One region of the Bradyrhizobium barranii subsp. barranii genome, then DNA from elsewhere that is predicted to be linked to it. Evidence: riboswitches for the same ligand, from Rfam matches in the RefSeq annotation. Region 1 holds a riboswitch; the other holds the start of a gene.
What was found. Region 1 has a riboswitch for glycine ahead of J4G43_RS33490 (D-amino acid dehydrogenase). Riboswitches for the same ligand answer to the same signal wherever they lie in the genome.
Positions count from the first base shown of each region.

Region 2: another riboswitch for glycine. It lies ahead of gcvT (glycine cleavage system aminomethyltransferase GcvT); the one in region 1 lies ahead of J4G43_RS33490 (D-amino acid dehydrogenase).

Region 1 covers NZ_CP086136.1:6,840,674-6,845,886, forward strand. Annotated here, with positions in the region: gene J4G43_RS33480 (ABC transporter substrate-binding protein) at 1-1,462, opposite strand, end outside; gene J4G43_RS33485 (M20/M25/M40 family metallo-hydrolase) at 1,730-2,860, shown strand; glycine riboswitch at 2,956-3,059, shown strand; glycine riboswitch at 3,063-3,176, shown strand; gene J4G43_RS33490 (D-amino acid dehydrogenase) at 3,244-4,536, shown strand; gene J4G43_RS33495 (ABC transporter permease) at 4,718-5,213, shown strand, end outside.
Region 2 covers NZ_CP086136.1:6,999,058-7,004,270, forward strand. Annotated here, with positions in the region: gene J4G43_RS34290 (cyclic nucleotide-gated ion channel) at 1-167, opposite strand, end outside; gene alaS (alanine--tRNA ligase) at 174-2,852, opposite strand; glycine riboswitch at 3,086-3,174, shown strand; gene gcvT (glycine cleavage system aminomethyltransferase GcvT) at 3,318-4,466, shown strand; gene gcvH (glycine cleavage system protein GcvH) at 4,478-4,846, shown strand; gene gcvP (aminomethyl-transferring glycine dehydrogenase) at 5,027-5,213, shown strand, end outside.

The DNA of each region.
Region 1 (5,213 bases):
CGATCTTCTTCTGATCGTCGAGCGAGGCGGCGCGGACGAAGTCGTCCTTGAGCTTCTCGATCTTGGCGTTTTCCGCCCAGCCGAACCAGCCCTTCTTGCCCTGCCCGCCGATCGACAGATTGGCGATCGGGTTGGACACGTCGGCGCTGACCCAGTTGGTGAAGAACATGTTCCAGCCGCCCTCCTTCGGAGGCTTCTGGCTGGCGCGCCGGCTGACCACCGTCTGCCAGTCGGTCGCCTGCGCGTCGACCTTGAAGCCGGCCTCGCGGAGCAACTGCACCGCGACCGTCGGCTGCGCCTTCAGCGTCACGACGTCGCCGGGCACCATGACCACGACGGGCGTGCCGTCATAGCCCGACTCGGCGAGCGCCTTCTTGGCTTCGGCCATGCCGTTGCCCTTGACCAGCGATTCCGAGCCGACGTCGGTCGCGAACGGCGTATCGCAGATGAAGAACGCACCGCAGATCTTGTAGTATTTGGGATTGCCGACGAGCGCGTCGAGCACGTCCTTCTGGTTCATAGCCAGAAGTGCGGCACGGCGGATCTTCGGATTGTCGAAGGGCGGATAGAGGAAGTTCATGCGCCCAAGGGTCTGGTAGCCGAACTTGTTCAGCGTCTCGGTCTTGAGGTCGGCATTGCCTTCAAGGACGGGCAGCAGATCCCACGGCGGCACTTCCATGAAGTCGATGTCGCCCGATTGCAGCGCGTTCACTGCGGTCTGCGCATCCGGCATGGTGATCCATTCGACGCGATCAACCTTGACCACCTTGCCTCCGGCAGTCCAGCTCGACGCCTCCTTGCGCGGCACGTAGTCGGTGTTCTTGACGTACACCGCCTTCACGCCGGGCTGGAATTCGCCCTGCACGAACTTGAACGGGCCGGAGCCGATCTGCTCGGGGATCTGCTTGTCCGGCGGCGTTTCGGCGAGACGCTTCGGCATCATGAAGGCGACGCGCGAGGACGGCTTGCCGATGGATTCGAGCACGAGGCCGTAGGGCTCCTTCAGCTTCAGCGTGATCGTCTTGGGGTCGGTCGCCTCGATGCTCGCAGTAAACTGCATCATCTGCTGGCCCATGCCGTCGACCGCGGCCCAGCGCTTCAGCGAAGCGGCGCAGTCTTCCGCCGTCACCGGCGTACCGTCGTGCCACTTCAGGCCGTCGCGCAGCGTGAAGGTGTAGGTGAGCTTGTCGTCGGAGATCTTCCAGTCCGCCATCTGCGGCTGGATCTTGAAGTTCGAGTCCGTCGCGATCAGCGTGTCGTAGACCATGTAGCCATGGTCACGCGTGATGTAGGCGGTGGTGAAAATCGGATCGATGATGCGCAGATCCGAATGCATCACCGCGGTGATGGTCTTGCTGGCGGCGGCAAGTACAGGCGAGGCCATCGCCGTCGAAAGCGCAACGACCGATAGCGCAAGTGTGGAGGCGAACGCGCGACGCCCCCGGCGCATCAAGCTCAACATAAAAGTTTCTCCTGACGTGAAACTGTTCAAAGGCAGGTTATTGGTTGAGCATTCGGTTCGTTCTTTAGGCGAACTAACCTCATGCGATGCCTTTGTCTTTCGAGACTTGCAGACAGTGCTGAGCGCGTCAATCCGGTTTCGCTGCAGCCCCAAGCGGCGCGCTCACGGGCTCCACAAAGATCGGTTTGGCTCTACAACGCTTTCCGCCAGTCCCGTCCGCGCCAATGCAATGCGCGTTCCATCTTTCGAAGCTTGAGAGACATTAAGATGAATCCAGCCAATCTTCCCTTCGATTCCGAGGCGATGCTTGAGGGCCTGCGCACCTGGGTGGAATGCGAGAGCCCGACCTGGGACGCGGGTGCCGTCAACCGCATGCTCGATATCGCAGCGCGGGATATGGCGATCATGGGTGCGACGATCGAACGCATCGGCGGCCGACAGGGCTTCGGCGGCGTGATCCGCGCGCGCTTTCCGCATCCGAAACAGGGCGAGCCGGGCATCCTGATCGCCGGCCACATGGATACCGTCCACCCGGTCGGCACCATCGAGAAGCTGAAATGGCGGCGCGAGGGCAACAAGTGCTACGGCCCCGGCATCTACGACATGAAGGGCGGCAACTATCTCTCGCTGGAAGCGATCCGGCAGCTGGCACGCGCTTCCTTCACCACGCCGCTGCCGATCACCGTGCTGTTTACGCCCGACGAGGAAGTCGGCACGCCCTCGACGCGAGACCTCATCGAGGCGGAAGCCGCGCGCAACAAATATGTGCTGGTGCCCGAACCGGGCCGCGCCGACAACGGTGTCACCACCGGACGTTACGCCATCGCGCGTTTCAATCTGGAAGCGACGGGCCGGCCGAGCCATGCCGGCGCGACATTGTCGGCCGGACGCTCGGCGATCCGCGAGATGGCGCGGCAGATCCTCGCCATCGACGCGATGACGACGGAGGACTGCACCTTCTCTGTCGGCGTCGTGCACGGCGGACAATGGGTCAATTGCGTTGCCACGACCGCCACCGGCGAGGCGCTGTCCATGGCCAAGCGCCAGGCCGATCTCGACCGCGGCGTCGAGCGAATGCTGGCGCTGTCGGGCACGTCCAATGATGTCACGTTCAAGGTGACGCGCGGCGTCACGCGCCCCGTATGGGAGCCCGATGCCGGCACCATGGCGCTGTATGAAAAGGCGCGCGGCATCGCCAAATCGCTCGGCACTGAGCTACCGCATGCGAGCTCCGGCGGCGGCTCCGACGGCAACTTTACCGGCGCGATGGGCATCCTGACGCTCGACGGCCTCGGCGTGCGCGGCGGCAACGGCCACACGCTGGAAGAATTCATCGAGGTCGAGAGCCTGGTCGAGCGCGGGCGCCTGATGGCGGGCTTGCTGGCGACGCTGGAGTAAATTGAATCAACTTTGCACTGCACAATGCGTTGGCAGTCGCGGTTTAAATTTAGCCTTGTCTAAAAATGAGGCGCATCGTACTGCTCGATTGTCCACGCGACGATGCGGGAGAGATCGCAACGAGAGTTCAGGCTTTCGTTGCGGCGCCGACGGAGCAACCGCCCCGGAAACTCTCAGGCAAAAGGACCGTATCGTCAGGACGATCTGGAGAGAGGCGGCACGATCTTGGGATCGTGACGTCCACCGAAGGGGATAGTCCGGAGCTGACCTCGCCGAGGTCCGCGCCGGATCAAGCTCTCAGGTAACCGTGACAGATGGGGCGCCGCCAACGGCCTTTGGCCGGCGGTTAGCCGACTCTAACTCACGGGAGCCCCGAACCTGCCATGACCCATATCGCCATCATCGGCGCCGGCATCACCGGCGTAACGACCGCCTATGCCCTGCTCGAACGCGGATACAAGGTGACGGTGGTCGACAAGCACCGCTACGCCGCGATGGAGACGTCCTTCGCCAATGGCGGACAGCTCTCCGCCAGCAATGCCGAGGTGTGGAACAGCATCGCCACGATCCTGAAGGGCCTGCGCTGGATGTTCCGGCGCGATGCGCCGCTGCTAATGAACCCGCGGCCGAACTGGCACAAATATTCGTGGATGAGCGAGTTCGTCGCCAATATCGGCAACTACCGCGCCAACACGGTTCAGACCACGCGGCTCGCGATCGAAGCCCGCAAGCATCTGTTCGAGATCGCGGAGCGCGAAGGCATCGACTTCGATCTCGAACGCCGCGGCATTCTGCACATCTATCACGACAAGAAGGGTTTTGAATCCGGACTGCAGGTCAATGCGCTATTGAAGGAAGGCGGGCTCGATCGCCGCCCGGTGACGCCGGAGGAGATCCGCGCCATCGAGCCGACGCTGCGCAAGGACTATTTTGGCGGCTTCTACACGCCGTCGGATGCGACGGGCGATATCCACAAGTTCACGCGTGGACTTGCGGAAGCCTGCAAGCGGCGCGGCGCGACCTTTATCCACGAAGTCAACATCGATTCCATTGCCCAGGCAGGTGGCGGCTTCGTCATCGGCTGGGCTGATCTTTCGGCCAGCGACACTGTCGCATCCGCGCGCGGCATGCTGAAGGCGGATGGCGTCGTGATCTGCGCCGGCGTGGCCAGCCGTCACTTCGCCGCCCTGCTCGACGAGCGCGTCAACGTCTATCCGGTGAAGGGCTATTCGATCACCGTGCAGCTCGACACTGCCGCAAGCCGCAATGCGACGCCGACCGTGAGCCTGCTCGACGAAGCCGCAAAAATCGTCACCAGCCGGCTCGGCGCGGATCGTTTCCGCGTCGCAGGCACCGCCGAGTTCAACGACTTCAACCGCGACATCCGCGCTGACCGCGTGCAGCCGCTGGTCGACTGGGTGCGCAGCAACTTCCCCGGCGTCGAAACGTCCAAGGTCGTGCCCTGGGCCGGGCTGCGGCCGATGATGCCGAACATGATGCCGGTGGTGCGCGCAGGACGGATGCCGGGCGTGTTCTTCAACACCGGCCACGGCCATCTCGGCTGGACCTTGTCGGCCGCGACCGCGCAGATGATTGCCGGGACCATCGACGGCTGGCGCGGGCTCAACGCACCGCCGACCGCCCCCTCACTCTGCGAGTTCCGTCATGCATCCTGAGTGGTCGATATCGGAGGCTCGGCGGCCCCTTGCGACCGCCCTGCCCTTGGCACACAATTTGCCCCGAAACGTCGGCTTCCACGGCCGGCTTTCCAGCCCGAGTGACAGGCGTGCATGATAGACAGAACCGATTCCACGGGGGCCTCCCGGCCCCACAAGTTCCGCAGCCGGAGATAGGTGCATGCTAGGTTATCTCATTCGCCGCGTTCTGGCCGCGGTGCCCGTGATGGGCGTCGTCGCACTGTTCGTCTTCCTGCTGCTGCGGCTGACGCCGGGCGATCCCGCCGCCATTCTCGCCGGCGATAACGCGACGCCGGAACGGCTGGAACGCATCCGCGACTCGCTCGGCCTCAACGAGCCGCTGATCGTGCAATTCATCACCTGGGTGAACAAGCTGCTGCACGGCGATCTCGGGACGTCGCTGATCTCCAACCTGCCAGTCATGAAGATGATCAGCCAGCGCGTCGAGCCGTCGATCTCGATCGCGCTCTCGACAATCATTCTGGCCGTCATCGTCGCCGTGCCCCTGGGCGTCATCGCGGCGTGGAAGCACGGCACCTGGATCGATCGTTTCGTGATGGGCCTCTCCGTGCTCGGCTTCTCCGTGCCGGTGTTCGTGGTCGGCTATCTCCTTATCGAGGTCTTCGCGATCGACCTTCGCTGGGGGCCGGTGCAGG
Region 2 (5,213 bases), 160 kb from region 1:
ACCGAGGCGAGGATCATCGCGACCACGTCGAGCACGATGACGCTGATGATCACCTGGATGAAGCGCGACCCGATCGAGTAGGCGAGCGGATCGTGCTCCAGCAATTCGTACAGGCGATCCCTTAGGTTGGGATCGGCCGAGCCACGTCCTCGCGGAACGAGGCGCATGGCCGTTTATGCGCCTGCCATCGCTTTTTCGATCGCCGCGAGCGCCTCGGGCGCTTTGGCGCCATCGGGACCGCCAGCCTGCGCCATGTCGGGCCGGCCGCCGCCGCCCTTGCCGCCGAGCGCCTCGGAGGCGACGCGCACCAGGTTCACGGCATTGAAGCGCGCGGTGAGATCGGCGGTGACGCCGACCACGATCCCGGCCTTGCCGTCTTCGGTGACGCCGACGATGGCGACCACGCCGGAGCCGATCTGCTTCTTGCCGTCGTCCGCAAGGCTCTTGAGATCCTTCATCTCGATGCCCTCGACCGCGCGCGCCATCAGCTTGACGTCGCCGATTTCGCGCACGCCTGCGGCTGCGCCGTTCCCGACGGATGTACCACCGCCCATCGCGAGCTTCTTGCGGGCGTCGGAGACCTCGCGCTCGAGCTTCTTGCGCTCCTCCATCAGCGCTGCGATGCGCGCCGGGACGTCGTCGATCGAGGTGCGCAGCTCGTTGGCCGCGGTCTTCGCCAGCGCCATGGTCTCGTTGGCGTGCCTGCGCGCATAATTGCCGGTCAGCGCCTCGATGCGGCGCACGCCGGAGGCCACCGCGCTCTCGCCGGTCAGCGTGATCAGGCCGATGTCGCCGGTGCGCTTGACGTGCGTGCCGCCGCAGAGCTCGACCGACCAGCCGAGCGCGTTGGCGCCGCGCTCCCGCGCGGTCCTGCCCATCGAGACGACGCGGACCTCGTCGCCGTATTTCTCGCCGAACAGGGCGCGCGCCCCGGCCTCGCGGGCCTCGTCCACGCCCATGACGCGGGTGGTGACCTCGTCGTTCTCCAGCACCACGTCGTTGGCGATGTCCTCGACGCGGGCGAGTTCTTCCGCCGTGATCGGCTTCGGATGCACGAAGTCGAAGCGCAGGCGATCCGGCGCGACCATCGAGCCGCGCTGGGCGATGTGATCGCCGAGCACCTGGCGCAGCGCCTCGTGGATGAGATGCGTCGCCGAATGGTGCGCGCGGATCGAGGAACGCCTGCCGTGATCGACCTCGAGCTGCAGCGCAGTGCCGAGCTTCAGCTCGCCGCTCTCCACGGTGCCGACGTGAACGAAGAAATCGCCGAGCTTCTTCTGCGTGTCGGTGACGCGGAACTTGATGCCGCCCTCGCCGGTCAGCACGCCGGTGTCGCCGACCTGACCGCCGGACTCCGCATAGAACGGCGTCTGGTTCAGCACGATCGCACCAGTGTCTCCGGCCTTGAGGCTTGTGGCTTCCTTGCCGTCCTTGACCAGCGCGGTCACCACGCCCTCGGCGGTCTCGGTCTCGTAGCCCAGGAATTCGGTGGCCCCGAGCTTCTCGCGCAGCGGGAACCAGATCGCTTCGGACGCCGCCTCGCCCGAACCCTTCCAGGACTCGCGCGCCTTGGCCTTCTGGCGCTCCATCGCGTCGGTGAAGGAGGCCTGGTCGACGCCGATGCCGCGCGACTTCAGCGCGTCCTGCGTCAGATCCAGCGGGAAGCCGTAGGTGTCGTACAGCGTGAAGGCGACGTCGCCGTCGAACATGTCGCCCTTTTTCAGCGACGCGCTCTTCTCGTCGAGGATGGCAAGGCCGCGCACCAGCGTCTTGCGGAAGCGGGTCTCTTCCAGCCGCAGCGTTTCCTCGATCAGGTTTTCAGCGCGCATCAGGTCGGGATAGGCTTGGCCCATCTCGCGCACCAGCGCCCAGACCAGGCGATGCATCAACGGCTCCTTGGCGCCGAGCAACTGCGCATGGCGCATCGCGCGGCGCATGATCCGGCGCAGCACATAGCCGCGGCCCTCGTTCGAGGGCAGCACGCCATCCGCGACCAGGAAGGCGGAGGAGCGCAGATGGTCGGCGATGACGCGGAACGAGGCGACGGTCTGCTCGTTCGGCCCGCTGCCGAGCGCGGACGCGGTCGCATCGATCAGATGGCGGAACAGGTCGGTCTCGAACACGCTGTCGACGCCCTGCATGATGCAGGCCATGCGCTCCAGCCCCATGCCGGTGTCGATCGAGGGACGCGGCAGATCCACGCGCTCCTCCTTCGTCACCTGCTCGTACTGCATGAACACGAGATTCCAGAATTCGAGGAAGCGGTCGCCGTCCTCTTCCGGCGAGCCCGGAGGTCCGCCCCAGATGTGCTCGCCGCGGTCGATGAAGATCTCCGAGCACGGGCCGCACGGCCCGGTGTCGCCCATCGCCCAGAAATTGTCCGAGGTCGGGATACGGATGATGCGGTCGTCGGAGAAGCCGGCGATCTTCTTCCACAGGCCGGCCGCCTCGTCGTCGGTGTGGTAGACGGTGACGAGCAGCTTGTCCTTTTTCAGCCCGAACTCCCGGGTGATCAGGGTCCAGGCCAGCTCGATCGCGCGCTCCTTGAAATAGTCGCCGAACGAGAAGTTGCCGAGCATCTCGAAGAAGGTGAGATGGCGCGCGGTGTAGCCGACATTGTCGAGGTCGTTGTGCTTGCCGCCGGCGCGCACGCATTTCTGCGACGTGGTGGCGCGCTGATAGGGCCGCTTCTCGACGCCGGTGAAGACGTTCTTGAACTGCACCATGCCGGCATTGGTGAACATCAACGTCGGATCGTTGCGCGGCACCAATGGCGAGGACGACACGATCTCGTGGCCGTTCTCGGCAAAGAAGTTCAGAAAGGTCGACCTGATCTCGTTGACGCCGCTCATGTTCATCCAATCGGGTGTGCTTGGACCCGCGATACGCCATCCAAACCGGGCATTTGGGCTGATATCTGCGGGTCAAAGCGCTTTTAGACAAGGCCAGCTGCGCTGTCCAGAAACTGTGCAAGGAGATCAGTGAGTTGCCGCAGGCGCGCAATCCCGTTTGCAATCCCGTTGAAAGCCGCCAGGTGCGCGTTGACAGGCTTGGCCGGGCTGTGGTCTGTACCCATCTGTATCGTACGGCCACGTCGGGAGAGACCGGCTTTGGTGCCGGCGCCGAAGGAGCAACCGCCCCGGAAACTCTCAGGCAAAAGGACCGCGTGGCTTTGACGACATCTGGAAAGAGGCGCCGACGGGCATAGCCCGGACGACGTCCGCCGACGGGATAATACTCTCAGGCACAGCGACAGATGGGGCTTCGACTGGTTGCTACCGGGGAATCGTCCCCGGGGAACCGCCGAGGGCCCCGTGATGCTTGCGCGCGACGACCAAGATTCCCTCAAACGTACGCCCCTTCATGGGCTTCATGTCTCCCTCGGCGGCAAGATGGTGCCGTTCGCGGGCTATGACATGCCCGTTCAGTACCCCGCGGGCGTCCTGAAAGAGCACCTCCATACCCGTTCCTCCGCCGGCCTGTTCGACGTCTCCCATATGGGCCAGCTCGCGCTTCGGCCGAAGTCGGGCAAGGTCGAGGACGCTGCCCGCGCGCTGGAACGGCTGGTGCCGCAGGATATCGTGGCGATTGCCCCGGGACGGCAGCGCTATGCCCAGTTCACCAATCCGGACGGCGGGATTCTCGACGATCTGATGGTCGCCAATTTCGGCGACCACCTGTTCCTGGTCGTCAACGCCGCCTGCAAGGAAGCGGACGAAGCGCATCTGCGCGCGCATCTCTCGGACGACTGCATCATCGATTCGCTTCAAGACCGCGCCCTGATCGCGCTGCAGGGCCCGAAGGCAGAAGCCGCGCTGGCGAAATTGTGTGCAGAGGCCCCCTCCATGAAGTTCATGGATGCCGGCCCGCACAAGGTCGCCGGTCTCGACTGCTTCGTCTCGCGCTCCGGCTACACCGGCGAGGACGGGTTCGAGATTTCGGTCCCCGCGGCCGATGCCGAGCGCCTCGCCAAAACGCTGCTGGACAATCCCGATGTGATGCCGATCGGCTTAGGGGCCCGCGACAGCCTGCGGCTGGAAGCCGGGCTCTGCCTCTACGGCCACGACATCGACACCGCCACCACGCCGGTCGAGGCCGCGCTGGAATGGTCGGTGCAGAAGAGCCGCCGCAGCGGCGGCGCGCGCACCGGCGGCTTTCCCGGCACTGATGCGATCCTCGCTCATTTCGATCACGGCGCAAGCCGCCGCCGCGTCGGCCTGCGCACGGAAGGCCGCGCGCCGGTGCGCGAGGGCGCGCTGCTGTTTGCGGATGACGCCGGCGGCGAGCCGATCGGAAAGGTCACCTCGGGCGGCTTCGGCCCGAGCCTGAATGCGCCGGTCGCGATGGGCTATGTGCCCACGGCATCGAGCGCGCTCGATACAAAACTCTTCGCCGAAGTGCGCGGCCAGCGGCTGCCGCTCACGGTCGCCGCCATGCCTTTCGTGAAAAACACCTACAAACGCTGAGGACTGAGAAAATGACCACGACGCTGTACACCTCCGACCACGAATGGCTGGCCATCGACGGCGATGTCGCCACCGTCGGCATCACCGACTACGCGCAGTCGCAGCTCGGCGACGTCGTATTCGTCGAGTTGCCGAAGGTCGGCCGCAGCCTGAAGAAGGCGGAAGCCGCCGCCGTCGTGGAATCGGTGAAGGCCGCCTCCGACGTCTACGCGCCTGTCACCGGCGAAGTGCTCGAGACCAACGACGCGCTCGCCGCCGAGCCGGCGCTGGTCAACTCGGACGCGCAAGGCAAGGCGTGGTTCTTCAAGATCAGAATGGCCGACAAGAGCGAGCTCGGCGGCCTCATGGATGAGGCCGCCTACAAGGCACATACGGCGTGAGATGAAGCGAACTCTGACCTCATATTCGGTGTCATCACCCGCCTTGTGCGCACTGCGCACTGGGGCGGGTGATCCAGTACGCCGCGGCTTCTCGGCTCAAGCCGTGACGCCTGCGTTTACTGGATGCCCCGCCTTCGCGGGGCATGACGGCGACAGCGAAATCTAAAGCGAGGACCCATGATGACCGCGCACCGCAAATCCAATGGCGACGCCGCCGCCACCTTCGTTCGCCGCCACATCGGCCCGTCGGCGCGCGACGTCACCGCCATGCTGGAGGCCGTCGGCGCCAAGAGCGTCGACGCCCTGATGGCGGAGACGCTGCCGGCCTCGATCCGGCAGACCGCTCCGCTCGATCTCGGCAAGCCCT